3 regions of the Streptomyces sp. NPDC049040 genome follow, and region 2 is predicted to be linked to each of the others. Evidence: riboswitches for the same ligand, from Rfam matches in the RefSeq annotation. Region 2 holds a riboswitch; each other region holds the start of a gene.
The links. A riboswitch is a leader RNA that binds a small molecule or an ion and turns the genes downstream of it on or off. The one in region 2 is predicted to bind cyclic di-AMP.
Positions count from the first base shown of each region.

Region 1 (5,893 bases), on a different contig from region 2:
AGCGCAGCAGCACCGGCGTCCGCACCATGGACCCCTACTCCAAGCTGCTCCAGGAGCGGATCGTCTTCCTGGGCACCCAGATCGACGACACCTCGGCGAACGACGTGATGGCCCAGCTCATCCATCTGGAGAGCGCTTCCCCGGATCAGGACATCCACCTCTACATCAACTCGCCGGGCGGCTCCTTCTCCGCCATGACCGCGATCTACGACACGATGCAGTTCGTCACCTGCGACGTGGCCACGGTCTGCATCGGGCAGGCGGCCTCGGCGGCCGCGGTGCTGCTGACGGCCGGCGCACCGGGCAAGCGCATGATCACCCCGGGGGCGCGGATCCTGGTCCACCAGCCGTCGCTGGGCGACGTGGTGCAGGGCGACGTGTCGGACCTGGAGATCCAGGCGAGGGAACTGCTCCGCACCCGCGAGCGGTTGGAGACGCTGCTGGCCCGGCACACCGGCCAGGACATCGAGCGGATCCGCACCGACATCGAGCGGGACAAGGTCTTCGACGCCGAAGCCGCCGTCGCCTACGGCCTGGTGGACCGGCTGACCACCAGCCGCAAGGCCAACAGTCCCTCCTACGGCCTGCGGTGAGGCCCCGTGGTGCCGGAACTGCCGCCGCTGCCGGCGCTGACCCGCTCCGAGGGCGAGCTGATCGACTGCTACCTCGAGGTCGTCGACCTGCTCGGCAGGATCAACCCCGCGCGCACCGCGGACACCTACTCGGCGCTGCGCGCGGCCCAGGCGCTGGTGGGTCGCGCGGTGGCGCTGCGCGAGGCGCTGACGGTGATGCACCTGCGCGGCGAGACGGAGATGCATCACGCCACGCTGGGGCGGGCGCTGCGGGTCCTGGACGGCGAACGCCGGTCGTCGCTCGCCGCGGTGCCGCCCGAGCAGCGCACGCCGCCGCCCGGCTGACGGTCGCGCGCCGGACAGGCCGCCGGCCCCAAGCAGGGCGGGCGGGGGCGGACTGAGGGATCGTCGGCCGTGATCGTCACTCAGCGGCACGGCCGACCCCGGTTCGGCCGAACACCGGCTCAGCCCATTGGCGGATCGGCGACCCCGGCGCGGACCGGGGGCGCGGTTGCGCGCCCGCCTGCCGACGCTCGGCAAGCGCGCAGGTCACACAGGCCGGCGAAAGCGCGGACCACCCGAAGGGCCCAGCGTCGGCACTCGGGCAGCGGCGCTGTGACGAGAATCACATCGGGCGTTTCCCGCCCGGTGCCGACGTGCCGGGTGCGTCACGATCCGTAGTGACGACAAGCCCCCGCCGCCGTGGCGGGGCGGTCCGCACGGACGCCGAGTCCCGCCGGCGTGTGGATGCCAGGTCGACACGAGTGCAACGGCGGGAGCGGAGGACCCAGGCACGACGGGGCCGGCCCGGAGCACGTACGGGCCACCTCTTGGGGTGAAGCCGCTGCATGCGGCCGGGCATCTTCGCCTGCCCGAACCCGACAGGTCATCCTTCGCAGGCTGACGACGAAGGGTTGCGCATGACCGCGCCTCACGTCCTGTCCGCACGGCTGTCACGGATCGGGGCCGCGTCCCTGTTCACGGCCGCGGCAGTCGCCGTACCCGCGCTGCTGCCGGGTGCGGCACAGCAGGCGGGCGCCGCCACGATGGCCGTGAAGGCCCTCGGCGTGGCGGCCTCCAAGCAGGGCTCGCCCTACCAGTGGGGCGCCACCGGCCCCAGCCGCTTCGACTGCTCGGGCCTGACGCTGTACTCGTTCAAGCAGGCGGGCAAGAAGCTGCCGCGCACCGCGGCGGCGCAGTACCGCAGCACCAGGCACGTCTCCGCCTCCGCGCGCCGCGCGGGCGACCTGGTGTTCTTCCACGCCGGTTCCGCGGCGTCGTCCGTCTACCACGTCGGGATCTACGCAGGCGGTGGCGAGATCTGGCACGCGCCCAAGACCGGCGCGCGGGTCCGGCTGGAACACATCTGGACCAGGAGCGTGTGGTACGGCCGGGTGTGACGTCCGCCCGGCGTGTCGGGCATGCTGCGCAACGCGCCCGCGACGGCGCCCAACGCGCGCCCGGCGCACCCCGGACCGCGGTGGGCACCCGCCCGGCACGCCCGCGGCGGGCCCTGACCGGTCACACGGTCGCGGCCCGGCCCCACCCGCGTGTGATGCGCAGGGCGGCGACCGCGCCTGCCGCCGACGCCACACCGAGCAGCACCGCGACCGCGGCGAGGGTACCCGCGGTGTCGCCGGCAGCGGCGGCACGCAGCGCGTGCGCGGCCCAATACCCCGGCGAGGCGGGCGCGATGGCACGGGCCCAGCCCGGCAGTTCGGCCACCGGCACCAGCGCGCCGCCCAACGTGGTGAGCACCAGCGCGCCGATGTCGTGCAGGGCCGCCAACTGGCCGGGGCTGCGGGCGAGTACGCCGAGCGCGGTGCCGAGGCCGAGCAGCGCGAGCCCCCAGGCGGCACACGCCGCCAGCAGCAGCAGCGGCGCTGCGACCGGCATCCCCAGCACGGCCACGCCGAAGCCGAGCACCACCGCCTGCTGGGCGGCGAGCACGCAGAAGACCGGCACCGCCTTGCCGAGCAGGAGTTCGGCCGCCCCCGCGGGGGTCGTCCGCAGCCGGTCCCAGGTCCGCCAGGTCCGCTCGGACAGGATCGAGGTGCCCACGATCGACAGCGCGAGCAGCGAGAACGTCACCAGCGACCCGATCACCGCCTGCGCGGTCCCGTCCGCCGCCCCCTGCGCCGCCTCGTAGAGCGGGCGCAGCGCGAGCAGCACCACCACCGGCATGACGATCCTGCCGAGCAGCGGGCCCGGTTCACGCAGCAGCACGGTCGTGTTGAGCCGGACCAGCACTCCGGTGCGCAGCAGGAAGCCGCGGGTGTCAGGCCGCATACGGAGCCTCCTCGGCGAGCGCCCGGTAGAGGTCGTCCAGGTCCGGGCTGCGTACGTCGACGGTCAGCGGTGCGCAGCCCGCGGCGAGCAGCGCGGCCAGGTCGGCGGGCGGGTCGGCGCTGCTGATCCGCAGTACCCCGTCGGGATCGGTGCGGCTCCTGGAGCGCAGCTCCTGGGGCAGGCCGGAGCGTAGGGAAGGCGCCGCCGGATCGAGGGTGACCCGGATCTCGCCCGGGAGCCCGGCGGTGAGGGCGGCGCGCTCGCCGCGTGCGACCACCCGGCCGGCCCGTGCGACCGCGAGGGTCGCGTCCAGGTCGACCAATTCCGGCAGGTAGTGGGTGGTGTAGACGACCGCGGCGCCGGCGGCGGCCCTGGACCGTACGGCCGAGAGGAGCGCCTGCCGGGTCTGCGGGTCGGCCCCCGCCGTCGGCTCGTCGAGCAGCAGCACCCGCGGAGCGCCGACCATCGCGGCGGCTGCCTGGGTCCTGCGCCGCTGGCCGCCGGAGAGTGCCGCGCAGGGCCGGTCGAGCACGTCGGTGAGCAGCAGTTCCTCGGCGATCCGCCCGGCGGCGCGGCCGGCGGCGGCGCGCCGCAGTCCGGCCAGGCCGGCGAACAGCCGCAGCTGCTCGCGGACGGTGAGCCTCGGGTAGAGGGCGATGTCCTGCGGGGCGACGCCGAGTACGGCGCGGGCGGCCCGGGGCGCGGCCGTCGCGTCGACACCGCAGACCGCCACCCGGCCCGTGTCCGGTCGGACCAGACCGGTCACCACCTCCACGAACGTGGTCTTGCCCGCCCCGTTGTGCCCGATGAGCCCGGCGATCTCGCCGGGCCGCACGGTGAGCGAGAAGCCGTCCAGCGCGCGCCGGCTCCCGTAGCTCTTGACCAGTCCCTCCACTGCGAGCACATCGCCTCCCGTAAGTGATCTACAGTGTATAGATCTACAGTGTAGAGCCATGAGTGGGAAACGGGAAGAAATCCTGGACGCCGCCGAGGCGATCGCCGACGAGCGCGGCCTCGAGGGGCTGTCGATGCGGGCGGTCGCACAGGCCGTCGGCCTGACGCCGATGGCCCTCTACCCGCACGTCAAGGACAAGGGCGGCCTGCTCGACGCCCTGGTGGGGCGGATGCTGGGGCGGCTGTACGAGGCGGCGCCGGGCGCGGCCTCGCAGGAGAGCGAGTGGCGCGAGCGGCTGCGGCTGTTCGCCCGCACCGCCCGCACCCTCTCGCTGGGGCACCCGTGGGCGGCCGGTCTGCTGTTCTCGCGGCCCGCCGTCGCGCCGGACGCCGTGCGCACCGTCGACCTGCTCTACACCGTCCTGCTCGACGCGGGGATTTCGCCGGCCGAAGTCCCGCGGCTGGAGCGGCTGGTGAGCACGTTCGTCCTCGGCTGGATCGCCTCCGAGGCCGGTGGCCGGTTCGGACCCGGCAGCCTCGATCCGCGGGGGCGGCGCGGGCAGTTGCCGACCGGCACGCTGCCAGGGCATGGCGCGCTGGCCGGCCATCTGGACCAGCCGGTCGACTGGGAGGCGGAGTTCGAAGCGGACCTGACCGATCTGGTGGCCATGGTCGAGGCGGCCGTCGCACGGAAGCCCTGAGGCACGGACCGGCGTTCGCGGGGGCCACGTCCGCCCATGGGCGCGGAATGCATGCCGCGTCGGGGTCGGGCCGGGTGCCCGATGATTTTGGAGAGCGCTCTCCCGGAGGGGTGGGGAAAACCCGCCCGGGAGAGCGCGTCCGGACGGGTCAGTGGATGAGCCGGTAGTTGCTGTCGAGGACGGCGCCCTTGCCGGGCTGGGACTGGTCGTAGCCGTGTGCGTCGCACTGCAGGCCGCCGTTGATGCAGTGGGCGACCATGGCGGACTGGGTGGCGGTGTCCCAGTCGGCGAAGAAGTCGTAGTGGAAGGAGTAGCCCGCGCCGCTGGCCAGGCGCACCTGCGACATGTCGCCGTTGACGGGCCAGGCCATCTTGAACTCGATCATCGGCAGCGCGACGGGGTGGTCGGCGGGGCACACGTTCTGGTTCGCGCCCCAGGCCACCGGATAGGCCATGTGGCTCTTGTGGTCAGGGGTGTCGAGGTGGATGCCGTCCCAGCAACTGGGCGCCTGCAGCCGGATGTTCAGCTGGGCGTCCTGGGTGCTGGGGCAGCTCGCCGGGAAGTTCCAGTTGTGGTAGCTCTGCCCGCACTCCCAGCCCTCGACCGTGCCCTTGAGGTTCTTGAACTCGTCCTGGGACTGCATCGGGTTGCCCACCACGAACCGCAGCCCCTTGGGGAAGGGCCGCACCGAGGTGTAGTCGTTGACCGACGACTTGTAGTAGATCGTCTGCGGCCCGACCGGCAGGATCTTCTGGGTGCCCTTGAAGAGGGACGGCATCCAGTACGCCGACTTGTCCCCGGGCGCCAGGCACGCCGTGCCGCCCGCCGCGTCCAGCGACGCCGTCGTGGAGTTGCCGTTCGTGCTGGTGTTGCCCATGAAGGTGTGGTCGTGGGACTTGCCCGGCTGCCCGGGGTAGACGATCGGGTCGTCGGGTGCGGTGTGGTCGGGCGCGCACTTGGCCTGGAACTCGTGGAAGTACGCGTGCGGCGGGTCGTACGTCGACGGAGTCACGCCGGTCACCGGCGGGTTGGCCATGATGTAGCCGTCGCCGTCCGGGTCGTCGCCCGACGTCTGGTCGGACACCGCCATGCCCGGCATCTCGGGCATCGCGCCGGCGGCCGCACCGTGGGCCGCGGCGGGCGAACCCGCCGACGACGCGGCCGGTTCGCCGGCAGCCGAGTTCGCGGTGAGCAGCGCGCCGCCGCCGGCTGTGACCAGCGCGAGGGCGACGAGCAGCCCGGGAATCCTTCTCGGCCTCCGTGCCATGGAAACCTCCTTGTGCGCAGTGATGGGGGGATGTTGTGGGCATGACAGTCCACACTCGCCGGGAGAGGCGCGGCACCGGCGATCCTGGGTTCTGGGAGAGCGCTCTCCCAGCGCTTGGGAATGTTCCGCCCCCAGTACGGATGTGTCAACAGTTGGTGAAGTGGCATGAA
Region 1 covers NZ_JBICTO010000005.1:103,314-109,206, reverse strand. The annotation lists gene ACGFMP_RS16015 (ATP-dependent Clp protease proteolytic subunit) at 1-593, shown strand, start outside; gene ACGFMP_RS16010 (hypothetical protein) at 600-917, shown strand; cyclic di-AMP (ydaO/yuaA leader) riboswitch at 1,316-1,489, shown strand; gene ACGFMP_RS16005 (C40 family peptidase) at 1,493-1,972, shown strand; gene ACGFMP_RS16000 (ABC transporter permease) at 2,094-2,861, opposite strand; gene ACGFMP_RS15995 (ABC transporter ATP-binding protein) at 2,851-3,765, opposite strand; gene ACGFMP_RS15990 (TetR/AcrR family transcriptional regulator) at 3,815-4,456, shown strand; gene ACGFMP_RS15985 (DUF1996 domain-containing protein) at 4,605-5,723, opposite strand.
Region 1: linked by a shared signal. The riboswitch ahead of ACGFMP_RS16005 (C40 family peptidase) and the one ahead of ACGFMP_RS10550 (peptidoglycan DD-metalloendopeptidase family protein) in region 2 are both predicted to bind cyclic di-AMP.

Region 2 (5,893 bases):
ACGCGGCTCCGGCGTCGAGTTCGAGGCCGAACTACCCTTCGCCGGACTCCAGTTGCTGCTGCGTACGGCCATGGGGCAGCTGGACGCGCTGCCCGAGCCGCAGCGGCGGGCGCTGCGGGCGGCGTTCGGGCTCGCGGCGGAGGGGGCGGGCGAGCCGATGTTCGTCGGGCTCGCGGTGCTGTCGCTGCTGTCGGAGCACGCGGGGGAAGGACCGCTGCTGTGCGTCGTGGACGACGCGCAGTGGCTGGACCGGGCGTCGGCGGACGCGCTGCTCTTCGCGGCCCGGCGGCTGGACGCGGAGGGGATCGCGATGGTCTTCGCCGCACGGGACGGCGAGGGCGCCTTCGCCGCCGCAGGACTGACCGAGCTGCGCCCGGCCCCGCTGGACGAGGCGGCGGCGACGGCGCTGCTCGCCGACCGGACGGGCACGCTCGCCGAGCCGGTACGCCGCCGGGTGCTCGCCGAGGCCCAGGGCAATCCGCTGGCGCTGCTCGAACTGCCGGTCGGGCTGCGCGCCGCCGACCAGGGCGCCGCGGCGGCGGGGACGCTGCCGCTGACCAGCAGGCTGCAACTGGCCTTCCACGGCCGGGTCAGCCATCTGCCGCGGGGCACCCAGACGCTGCTGCTGGTGGCCGCAGCCGACCACACGGGCGAGCTGGGGACGATCCTGCGGGCCGCGGAGGCCCTGGGCGCGGGGGTCGCGGACCTGCCGCCCGCTCAGGACAGCGGGCTGGTCACCGTCGAGGGCACCGACCTGCGCTTCCGCCACCCGCTGGTGCGGGCGGCGATCCACCAGCGGGCCGCGCTGCCGGAACGCCTCGCCGCTCATCGCGCCCTGGCCGGCGCCGCCGATCCGGAGCGCGACCCCGACCACCGGGCGTGGCACCTGGCCGCCGCGGCGACAGGGCCGGACGAGGACGTGGCGACCGCGTTGGAGGAGACCGCGGGCCGGGCCAGGGAGCGCAGCGGCCACACCGCCGCGGCCGCCGCCTACGACAGGGCCGCCCGCCTCAGCACCGACCCGCGGGCCCGGCTGCGCCGCCTGCTGCTGGCCGCCGAGTCCGCCTCGGAGGCCGGCGAGATCCCGCGGGCCCGCTCCTTCGCGGAGCTCGCCGCCCGCTCGGCCGCAGCCGCGGGCGGTGACGCCGCGGGGCAGGCAATGGCGCGGTCGCTGCACGTCCGCGGCCTGGCCGGCTTCTGGGAGGGCGACTTCCCCGGGGCGCACCGGCTGCTCACCGAGGGGGCAGGCCTGGCCGCGGCGGGCGATCCCGCGCGGGCGGCGCGGATGCTGGTGCAGGCCACGCACACCGCCTGGTATCTCGGCGCCGACGAGGTCGCGGACACCGTCGAGCGGCTGGCCGCGCTCGACCTGCCGGCGGACGCCGCGATCCTGCCGGTCGCCCGCTTCCTGACCGGCGCCCTCGGACGTGACGCGGCCGGGCGGGTGCCGCCCGACGTCGGTGAGGCGGGTGCGGCGGCCAGGGCGGCGCACGGCGGCCGGGTCGACCCGCGGGACCTGGTGATGCTCTGCGGGGTGGGCCTGACACTGGGCCAGGACGCGCAGTCGCACGAGCTGACGACGGCACTCGCCGCGGAGAGCCGGGAGAGCGGCGGGGTGGGGCGGCTCACCACGATCATGTTCTTCCGGGCGGAGGCGGAGATCTTCGACGGCCGCTTCGACGACGCGGCGGCGACCGCCGCCGAGGGGCTGCGGATCGCCGCCGACACCGGGCAGCGCCAGTGGGTGAGCCAGCTGAGCAGCGCCCTGGCGCACATCGCGGCGGTGCGCGGCGACGAGGACGGCTGCCGCCGGCTGGTGGACGCGGCGCTGGCGGGCGGCTCGGGTACGGCGATGGCGCCGGGCGCCCCATGGGCGTACTGGTCGCAGGGCCTGCTGGAGCTGGGGCTCGGCCGGGCACGGGCGGCGCTCGACCGGTTCGCGCTGCTCGGCGAGGAGTCGGTGCGCCATCACATCTGCGCGACCCGCAGCGTGCCCGACCTGGTGGAGGCGGCGGTCCGGCTCGGCGTGCCCGGGCGGGCGGACGCATCCTTCGCCCGGTTCGAGGCGTGGGCGGCGCGCACCGGGCAGCAGTGGGCGGCGGCGCTGGTGGCCCGCTGCCGGGCCCTGCGGGCGCCGGACGCGGAGGCGGAGGCCTACTTCCTCGATGCGCTGGCGGCGCACGACCCGCACCGGCGCGCCATGGAGTCGGCCCGCACGGAGCTGCTGTACGGGGAGTGGCTGCGGCGGGCGCGGCGCAAGAACGAGGCCAGGGTGCGGCTGCGCGGCGCCCTCGACGCCTTCGAGAGGCTCGGCGCGCGCCCGTGGGCGGACCGGGCCCGCGGTGAGCTGGGCGCGGCGGGCGGTGCGGTGCCAGAGGCGGGCCGGGAGAGCGGCCCGGTGGACGCGGCTGCGGGGCTCACCCCGCAGGAGTCGCAGATCGTACGGCTCGCCGCGGAAGGGCTGTCCAACAAGGACATCGCGGCCCGGCTGTTCCTGAGCCCGCGGACCGTCGGCTACCACCTCTACAAGGCGTATCCGAAGCTCGGCGTGGTCTCCCGCGGTGAACTGGCCGGGCTGTTCGACTGATCGCGGAAGGCGCCGGCCGTACAGGGACGGCGGCCGGGAAACGGCGGTGCCCGCCCGGTGGTGAAGACCGGGCGGGCACGTCCTGGGGCGTCGGGTGGATCAGATGGTGACGCCGTGCGCGGCGAGGTAGGCGACCGGGTCGATGTCGGAGCCGTAGTCGGGGGTGGTGCGCACCTCGAAGTGCAGGTGCGGGCCCGTGACGTTGCCGGTGGCGCCGGATATGCCGATCTCCTGGCCCGCGGTGACGGTCTGGCCGACCGAGACGACCGGGTTGGTCAGGTGGCCGTACAGGGTGTACTTGCCGTCGGCGTGCCGGATGATCACGTCGTTGCCGTAGGAGCCGTCCGCGCCCGCGTGGATCACGGTGCCCGCGGCGACGGAGTGGACCGGGGTGCCGCTCCAGACCAGGAAGTCGACACCGGTGTGGTAGCCGGACGACCAGTTGGAGCCCTGGGCGTGGTACGGGGTGCCGATGGCCGCGTCGCCGACCGGCTTGGTGTAGCCGCTGGAGCTGACGGCCTTCTTGGCAGCGGCGGGCGCGGCCTTCTTCGCCGGGGCCGGGGCGGCCTTCTTCGCCGGGGCGGGCGCGGCCTTGACCGGGGCGGTGTTCAGCGTGAGGTGCAGGCCGGGGCGGATCAGGCTCGGGTTGGTGCCGATGACCTTCTCGTTGGCCTTGTACAGCGCCTTCCAGCCGCCCTTGACGTGGTGGGCGGTGGCGATCTTCGACAGGGTGTCGCCGGGGGCCACGGTGTACTGGGCCTTGGCCGACACGGCGGCGGACGCCTTGGCCGGCTCCGCGGCGGACGCGTGGCCGACGGTGACCAGCGGCAGCGCGAGGGCGACGCCTCCGGTGCCGGCGGCGATGCACACCCGGGTGAGGCTGTTGAGCGAGCGGGGCTTGCGGTGCTGTCCCTTTGCGGGCATGGGGGAATTCCTCTCCTACGCCTGCGAGGTGAGCTGTCGGGTTCGGGCAGGAGATGCCCGGCCGCGTCCCGCCGTGTCCGCGCTGTGCGGTTGCGCGTACGGCGGCGCGGCTTCACCCCGAGCCGTCCGGTGCTCCCGGACGGCGGCTTGCCTGGGTCCCCCGCTCCTGCCCTGAGTTGCTCGGCTGTTCCCGGTACCGGGCGGCGGCAGGATTCGGCGTCCCGCCCGGCGGATGCCGCGGGCGTCCTGCCCGCGGTACGGCGAAGCTAGACGACCCCCGGAGCGGCGGGCAACCAAACGCGGCATGCCGCACCATTCCGCCCGTACCGGCGGTTACTCCTCGCCATCCCGGTACGGCGGTACGTGTGCGCGGCCGTCACGGCGGGTGGACCATCGAGGGGCGAGGGGTGACAAACGGGGCAGGTCGGGAACAGTGGGTGTCGCGGGGAAGCCGGACCGTGTTCCCGCGGTGACGCCTGTCACTCGACGGCGGGACAGTGAGCCACCTCACTGCGAAATGCCGGAATTGCACCGGATTTTGACCTATGACCTGAATTGCAGCCGACGGCACGTCAGCCGCCGCTTCAGTAACTCCCCGGCGCCCCGCCGATCCGCGCGTCGAGATTCCTGCTGAGCCGGTAGCCGACCGGCCGGAAGCCGACCGCGGGCCAGTGCCCGGCGGCCAGCGGCGAGGCGGAGTGCCAGCGGGCCGACATGTAGCGGTGGCCGTTGTCGTACGCCCACGCAAGCGCGGTCGCCACCAGCACCCGGCTGATGCCCTCGCCCCGTGCGGAAGGCTCCACGTACGCCTCGGCGAGTTCGACACAGGACTCCGGTATCACCGGGTCAGGGACGGCGGGGACGAGCAGCACCATGGCGATCTCCTCACCCCTGCGGGAGGCGATCCAGGCACCGCAGCGCGGGTCGGCGAGCGCGTCGGCGTAGTGCAGCCGCAGCGCGGCGAGCGCGCCCTCCGGCTGGGGCTGGAACATCGCCGACTCGCGCTGCCGCCGCGACGACTCGGCGGCCATCCGGCCCACCTGCGGCAGGTCGCCGGGACCGGCCCGCCTGATGCCGAGGCCGTCGACGCCGCGCGGCTGGCGGCCCCTGGCCTTGACCGCCATCAGGCCGTGCACCAGCTCGCGCCCGAAGCCCAGGTCCGCCCAGGGGGCGGTGGCGACCTCCCCGGCGGGCACCTGCACGTAGTGCACCAGGCGGCGGTCGGCGACCAGCCGCTCCGCGACCTTGGCGTAGAGCGACCGCAGCACCTCGGTCTCCCGCCCGCCCGGCAGCGCGTGGCCGCCGTAGGGGACCAGGGCGGAGCGCGGGTGGGTGCGCAGCGCCGCCGGGTCGTCCGGGGAGAGGGTGACCGGCTGGGCGGCGAGGTAGCCGATCAGATTGCCGTCGCCGTCGAGGGCGCGGCACGCCTCGAGACCCGGGACGGCGTGCAGCTTGCCCACCAGCTCGTCGCCGCGCACGGGTCCGTCGGCCAGCCAGGACCGCTGGGAGGGGGGACGCCGGGCGCGCGAGAACCAGCGGTCGTAGCGCTGCACGGCCAGGGGTATGTGCTCGGCGGTCAGCGGCGCGGTGGCGACAGTCATGGTGTTCGAGGACGCTAGCGGGGCGCGTACCCCCACGGCAAGGCGGTCCGGGGTGCGGGACCGTGCCGCGCCGTCAGCCGGTCCACGCCGGATGCCGCGGGTCGTCGGCACGTACCAGGACATCGGCGCTCTCTTCCGGCAGCGCCTCACGGGCGTACCGCTCGTAGGCGGGCAGCGTCCAGTGCTCGGCCGGCTCCGTACGCCGCCGCAGCGCGCCCTCCGACAGCCGCAGATGGACCGTCAGATCCAGCGGCAGACCCTGGCCGAGCAGCAGCGGTCCGTCCAGCACCAGGACCCCGCCGGGCGGCAGCGCCACGTAGTCCGCCCGGGTGGAGCGGTCGGTGCCGGGGTCGCGCAGCGACGGCAGGGCGCGCCCGCTGCCGGCCGGCCCGAGCGGTTCGAGCACCTCGCGGCGCAGCGCACCGGTGTCCAGCCAGAGCTGGTAGTACGCGTCCACGTCCTCGTGCCCGTACTCCAGGCGCTGCGACGCGGGCCGCCAGAAGCCCTGGGCCCGCACCCGCAGCACCGGGTGGCCGAGCGCGGGCAGTGCGGCGGCCAGCGCGTCGGCGAGGTCGGCGGTGCCGGCCGCGGGCGCGCCGTCCACCGCGACACGCCACCAGGGGCCCGCGGGCGGCGGGGCCGAGGCGATCCGGTCGGCGAGGGCTTCCGCGAGCCGGGGCCAGGTGATCGGGGTGAGCTGCACACGGCCATCCTGCCGGAGCGGGTCGCCTGCGCGGCGGGCGGCCGGGGCCGCCCCGCCGGGCGGGACGGGGGCGGCGCG
Region 2 covers NZ_JBICTO010000003.1:305,558-311,450, forward strand. The annotation lists gene ACGFMP_RS10545 (AAA family ATPase) at 1-2,587, shown strand, start outside; gene ACGFMP_RS10550 (peptidoglycan DD-metalloendopeptidase family protein) at 2,687-3,511, opposite strand; cyclic di-AMP (ydaO/yuaA leader) riboswitch at 3,517-3,707, opposite strand; gene ACGFMP_RS10555 (GNAT family N-acetyltransferase) at 4,096-5,112, opposite strand; gene ACGFMP_RS10560 (uridine kinase) at 5,186-5,815, opposite strand.

Region 3 (5,893 bases), on a different contig from region 2:
GGATGAAGACTTCCTCGAAGACCCGGGACTGCGCGTTGGTGCGGTAGAACACGGCGACGTCGCCTGGCCTGGCGTCACCCGCGTCCGAGAGGCGGTCTATCTCCTCGGCGACGAACTGCGCCTCGTCGTGCTCCTGGTCGGCGACGTAGCCGGTGATGACCGGGCCGTCGCCCGACTCGGTCCACAGGTTCTTCGCGCGCCGCCCGGCATTGCGCTCGATGACGGCGTTGGCGGCCGACAGGATGGTCTGCGTGGAGCGGTAGTTCTGCTCCAGCAGGATGGTGCGGGCGTCCGGGTAGTCCTCCTCGAACTGGAGGATGTTGCGGATGGTGGCGCCGCGGAAGGCGTAGATGGACTGGTCGGCGTCACCGACGACGCACAGCTCTGCGGTGTCCTCGCCGGTGCCCACCAGCTCGCGCACCAGGGTGTACTGGGCGTGGTTGGTGTCCTGGTACTCGTCGACCAGCACGTGCCGGAAGCGCCGCCGGTAGTGCTCGGCGACGTCGGGGAAGGCCTGGAGCAGGTTGACGGTGGTCATGATGATGTCGTCGAAGTCCAGCGCGTTGGCCTCGCGCAGCCGCGCCTGGTAGAGCGCGTAGGCCTCGGCGAGCTTCCGCTCGAACCCTCCGCCGGAGCCTCCGGCCTGGGACGCGCCGCCGTCGGCCTGCGCGGCGAAGGTCTCCTCGTCGATGAGCTCGTTCTTGAGGTTGGAGATCTTCGCGCTGAAGGACTTCGGCGGGTACTGCTTCGGGTCGAGGTCGAGGTCCCGGCAGACCAGGGCCATCAGGCGCTTGGAGTCGGCGGCGTCGTAGATCGAGAACGACGAGGTGAAGCCGAGCACCTTCGACTCGCGGCGCAGGATGCGCACGCAGGCGCTGTGGAAGGTGGAGACCCACATCACCTTGGCGCGCGGGCCGACCAGTTGCTCGACCCGCTCCTTCATCTCACCCGCGGCCTTGTTGGTGAAGGTGATCGCGAGGATCGAGCCGGGGTGGACGTCGCGGGCGGAGAGCAGGTGGGCGATGCGGTGGGTGAGGACCCGGGTCTTGCCGGAGCCCGCGCCTGCGACGATGAGCAGCGGGCCGCCTGCGTGCTCCACGGCCGCGCGCTGCTGGGGGTTGAGCCCTTCGAGCAGCTGGGCGGGGTCGGTGGCGGGGCGCGGGGCGCCGTCGCGGTAGTACGCGTCGCGTCCGCCGCCGGGGCCGCTGCCGGATCCCCAGTCCTCCGGGGGCGGCGGCGCGTCGGGATCGGCCGGTTCCGGCGCCACGTGCAGACCGGGCAGGAAGTCGTCGTCAAAGAGGCTGCTCATCGCCTCCCGAGTCTATGCGTCCGCACCGACACCGATGCCCGCTTCCTCATGGGTGGCCTCGTTGCCACCCTGCGTGACGAGCGGCCGGGAATCCGACTTGATTACGAAAAGGTATCGGGCCTATCGGACACCGCCCTTCCCAGCGGTGCCGTCGCCCGGCTACGGTGCCGCACCAGGCAGCGTCCGAAAGGAGTCCGCCCGGCATGGCGACACACCGTAAGGCCCGAACCGCGATACTCACCGCCCCACGCACAGCCGTGGGGCTGACGACGGCCGCGCTGGCCACCGTGACCCTGTTCTCCGAGACCGCGGGCGCCGCGCCCGCCGCGCCCGCGCCGCAGCCGTCGATCGCCGAGGTGAAGGCGAAGGTCGACTCGCTGATGCACCAGGCGGAGGTGGCCACCGAGAAGTACAACGGGGCCAAGGAGACGACCGCACAGCAGAACGCCACCGTCAACAAGCTGCTGGCGCAGGCAGCCCAGAAGACGCAGGCGCTGAACGACTCCCGCCGGGTGCTCGGGCAGTACGCGGCGGCGCAGTACCGCTCGGGCGGCGACGACTCGACCGGGCGCTACCTGATGGCGACCGACCCGCAGTCGCTGCTCGACCAGTCGCACCTGACCAGCCTGCTGGGCAAGCGGCAGAAGACGGCCGTCGAGTCCTACCGGGTGCAGCAGGCGGCAGCCACCCAGCAGCGCATCGAGGCGGCCAAGAGCCTGGCGACGCTGACCACCCAGCAGGCGCAACTGCGGACGGCCAAGGCCGATGTGCAGACCAAGCTGGGCGCGGCACAGCAACTGCTGAACAGCCTCACCGCGCAGGAGAAGGCGCGGCTCGCGGCGCTCCAGGCCAAGCAGGAGGCGGAGGCCAAGAAGAAGGCCGCCGCCATCGCGGCGCAGGAGAAGGCCAAGGCGGCGGCCGCGGCGAAGGCGGCCGCGAAGTCCGGCGCGAAGGCGCCCACGACCCCGGCGAATTCGTCGGTGGCGGCCAAGGCCATCGCCTTCGCGCACGACCAGCTGGGCAAGCCCTACGTGTGGGGCGCGACCGGCCCCTCGTCCTTCGACTGCTCGGGCCTGACGCAGGCGGCGTACAAGGCGGCCGGCATCACGTTGCCGCGGACGACCGGCGAGCAGGTCGGCGTGGGCACCCGGGTGTCGCAGTCGGACCTCGAACCTGGCGACCTGATCTTCTTCTACAGCGACCACAGCCACGTCGGCATCTACATCGGCGAGGGCAACATGATCCACGCTCCGCACACGGGAACGGTCGTCAAGGTCGCACCGATCACCGAAATGCCGTTCTATGGGGCGGTTCGCCCCTACTGATCCGGCACGGATCCCCACCGACCCGATCACCAACCGTAAGATCACAAAGCGATTTCGCTCACGTTGCAATCCAAACTTCCCAACCTCCGTACAAGTTGAGTACGGTATCCCGCTAGGTGGTGCGTTCGCCGCCGGTGAAAGTGCCGGTACCGCGCCGCCTCCGCTCAATCCGGCCCAGGCCGGAACCGGGGACCCACCAGGCACCATTGGGGTGAATCGGGACAGACGCAGCAATGCGTCCGGCCCGTAGGGCGACCTTCCCAGCCCGAACCCGTCAGCTAACCCGGTCGGCGGTTCACGGAAGGAGTCGCCTTCGTGGCGTCGCACCGCAAGCCGCGTCCTCGGATACTCGCCTCGACCGCCCCCCGTGCGGCGGTCGGTGTCACCGCGGCGGCCATCGCCTCCGTCACCCTGCTCAGCGAGAGCGCGACCGCGGCGCCCGCCAAGCCCTCCATCACCGAGGTCAAGGCGCAGATCGACACCCTGAACCAGCAGGCCGAGGTCGCCACGCAGAACTACGACCAGGCCAAGGAGCAGACCGACACGCAGCGGGACAAGACCAACCAGCTGCTGACGCAGGTCGCCCGGAAGACCCAGCAGATGAACGACAGCCGCCGGGTGCTGGGCCAGTTCGCCAGCGAGCAGTACCGCGACGGCGGCATCGACCAGACGGTGCAGCTGCTGCTCGCCGCCGACCCGGAGCAGTTCCTCAACCAGTCGCACATGGTCAGCCAGCTGTCCACGACGCAGACCGAGGCGCTGAAGAACTTCCAGATCCAGCAGGAGCAGGCGTCGATCCAGCGGGCCCAGGCCACCGCGAGCCTGACCCAGCTCACCAACGCGCAGAAGACGCTGGCCACCCAGAAGAAGACGGTGCAGACGAAGCTGGCGGCCGCGCAGAAGCTGCTCAACAGCCTCACCGCCGAGCAGCGCGCCAAGATCGCCGGCATGAACAAGGGCTCGTCGTCCAAGACGAGCTACACCTACTCGGGCCCCGCGACCGGCCGCGCCGCCGCCGCGATCAGCTTCGCCCTCGCCCAGCGCGGCAAGCCGTACGTCTACGGCGCCACGGGCCCCGGCTCGTACGACTGCTCCGGCCTGACGCAGGCCGCCTACCGCGCGGCGGGCGTCAAGATCGGCCGGACCACCTACGACCAGGCCAAGGAGGGCGTGCCCGTCTCGAAGGCCGATCTGCAACCCGGCGACCTGGTCTTCTTCTACTCCGGGCTGTCCCACGTGGGCATCTACCTGGGCAACGGGCAGATCGTGCACGCCCCGCACACCGGCGCGTTCGTCGAGGTCGCCCCGCTGAGCTGGATGCCTTTCGCCACCGCGCGCCGGGTCGCCTGACCGCCCGGCCGCCCCCGCCCGACCGGTCCACGGGGACGCCTTCCTCGCGCACCGATTCCTTTCGCCGCCGCACCGTGTCCATACCCGTGACAGGTCCGAGCGGTACGAGAGGAAGCCCTCCATGACCAGCACCACGACGCCCCAGGCCGCCGCGCAACACGAGCACGACCGCGCCGTCCGCGAGGTCTTCCGCGGTATGACGCGGGCCTGGGAGGCGGGTGACGCGGCCGCATTCACCGCGTGGTACGCGCCAGAGGCGTGGGTGATCCTGCCCGGCCGCCGGCTGGAGGGCGAGGAGGAGATCGGAACCGTCATGGCCGGCGCCTTCGCCGGCTCGCTGCACGGCACCCGGCGCAACCACGAGATCGAGCGCATCCGGCTGATCTCCCCGGACGTCGCCCTGGTGCGCACGCGCAGCGCCACCGTCACGGCGGAGCAGGACGAAGCCGGGTCCGGGCAGCACGAGACGGTGACCTGGGTCCTTGCCAGGCGCGACGGCCGCTGGCTCATCGAGGCCAACCACATCGGCCCGGCGGAATCGTCGTGACCACCGCGCCGCCGGAAGCCGACTTCACCCGGCGCACCGAGCCCTACCGCCGCGAACTGCTGGCGCACTGCTACCGGATGCTCGGCTCGGTGCACGACGCCGAGGACCTGGTGCAGGAGACGTATCTGCGGGCCTGGCGCGCCTACGGCCGCTTCGAGGGGCGGTCCTCGCTGCGGACCTGGCTGTACCAGATCGCGACCAACACCTGCCTGACCGCCCTGCGGCACGGGTCGCGGCGCCAGCTGCCCTCGGGGCTCGGCGCACCGGGCGAGGGCGTGGGGCCGGTCGCCGCCGAGGGCCACGCGGGCTGGCTGGAGCCGCTGCCCGACGCGATGGTGACGGCGGAGTCGGACGGCCCCGAGGCGGTCGCGGTGTCGCGGGAGCACCTGCGGCTCGCGCTGATCGCCGGCCTCCAGTATCTGCCGCCCCGGCAGCGGGCGGTGCTGCTGCTGCGCGAGGTGCTGGCCTTCCCGGCTGCGGAGGTCGCCGAGATGCTCGGCACCACCGTCGTCGCGGTCAAGAGCGGCCTACAGCGTGCCCGGGCCCGTATCGAGGCGGTCGCACCGGCCGCGGACCGGATCGTCGAGCCGGACGAACCGCAGGTCAGGGCGCTTCTCGCGCGCTACGTCGAGGCTTTCGTGACCGCGGACGCGGCCGCCCTGCAGCAGCTGTTGCGGGCCGACGCCACGCTGGAGCTGCCGCCGTCGGCTGTCTGGTACTCGGGGGAGGACGCGGCGGCGCAGGCCATGGCCGGCCTCGGCTCGCCCGGGGACTGGCGGATGGTCCCGGCCGGCGCGAACGGCCAGCCCGCGGCGGCGGTCTACCTGCGGGACGGCGGGGTCCACCGGGCCTTCGGTGTCGTCGTGCTCACCGCGGGACCGGCCGATGACGGCGCCGGCGCCGCGATCGCGCGGATCACGGTCTTCGCCGACCCCGGCCTGCCCGCGGTGTTCGGGCTGCCGCCGGTGTACGAGGGCGCGCCCGGACACCGGGAGGCGCCGGGGTACGGGGAGGCGCCGGCGGGCGCGGGCGTGGGCGCGCACGCCGGACGATGAGCGGGAAAACGGCTCATCGGTCAGGCTGGGTCCCTTTCCTGCCGGGTCACCCGTCGAACGGCGGTCGTTTCCTTGCAGGGGCCGACCGATACGGGACAGTCCCGGTCACCGCGGCCCGGTGCGGCCCCCGGCAGGTTTAGCGTCGCTCCTCAGGTGGCCGACACCCCACTGCCGTCCGATCGGGACGGCACCGGCCGCCCCCGCCGAAGGCCCGGCGGCTTCCTGCTCCCCCGTGCAGGCGCCGCCGGGCCGTCCCCTGGAAGGAGTGACGGCCCGCAATGGCCTCACACAGTCCCGTCCACACCGC
Region 3 covers NZ_JBICTO010000007.1:268,060-273,952, reverse strand. The annotation lists gene pcrA (DNA helicase PcrA) at 1-1,309, opposite strand, end outside; gene ACGFMP_RS20745 (NlpC/P60 family protein) at 1,513-2,634, shown strand; cyclic di-AMP (ydaO/yuaA leader) riboswitch at 2,786-2,943, shown strand; gene ACGFMP_RS20740 (NlpC/P60 family protein) at 2,950-3,984, shown strand; gene ACGFMP_RS20735 (SgcJ/EcaC family oxidoreductase) at 4,106-4,531, shown strand; gene ACGFMP_RS20730 (sigma-70 family RNA polymerase sigma factor) at 4,528-5,586, shown strand; gene ACGFMP_RS20725 (NlpC/P60 family protein) at 5,865-5,893, shown strand, end outside.
Region 3: linked by a shared signal. The riboswitch ahead of ACGFMP_RS20740 (NlpC/P60 family protein) and the one ahead of ACGFMP_RS10550 (peptidoglycan DD-metalloendopeptidase family protein) in region 2 are both predicted to bind cyclic di-AMP.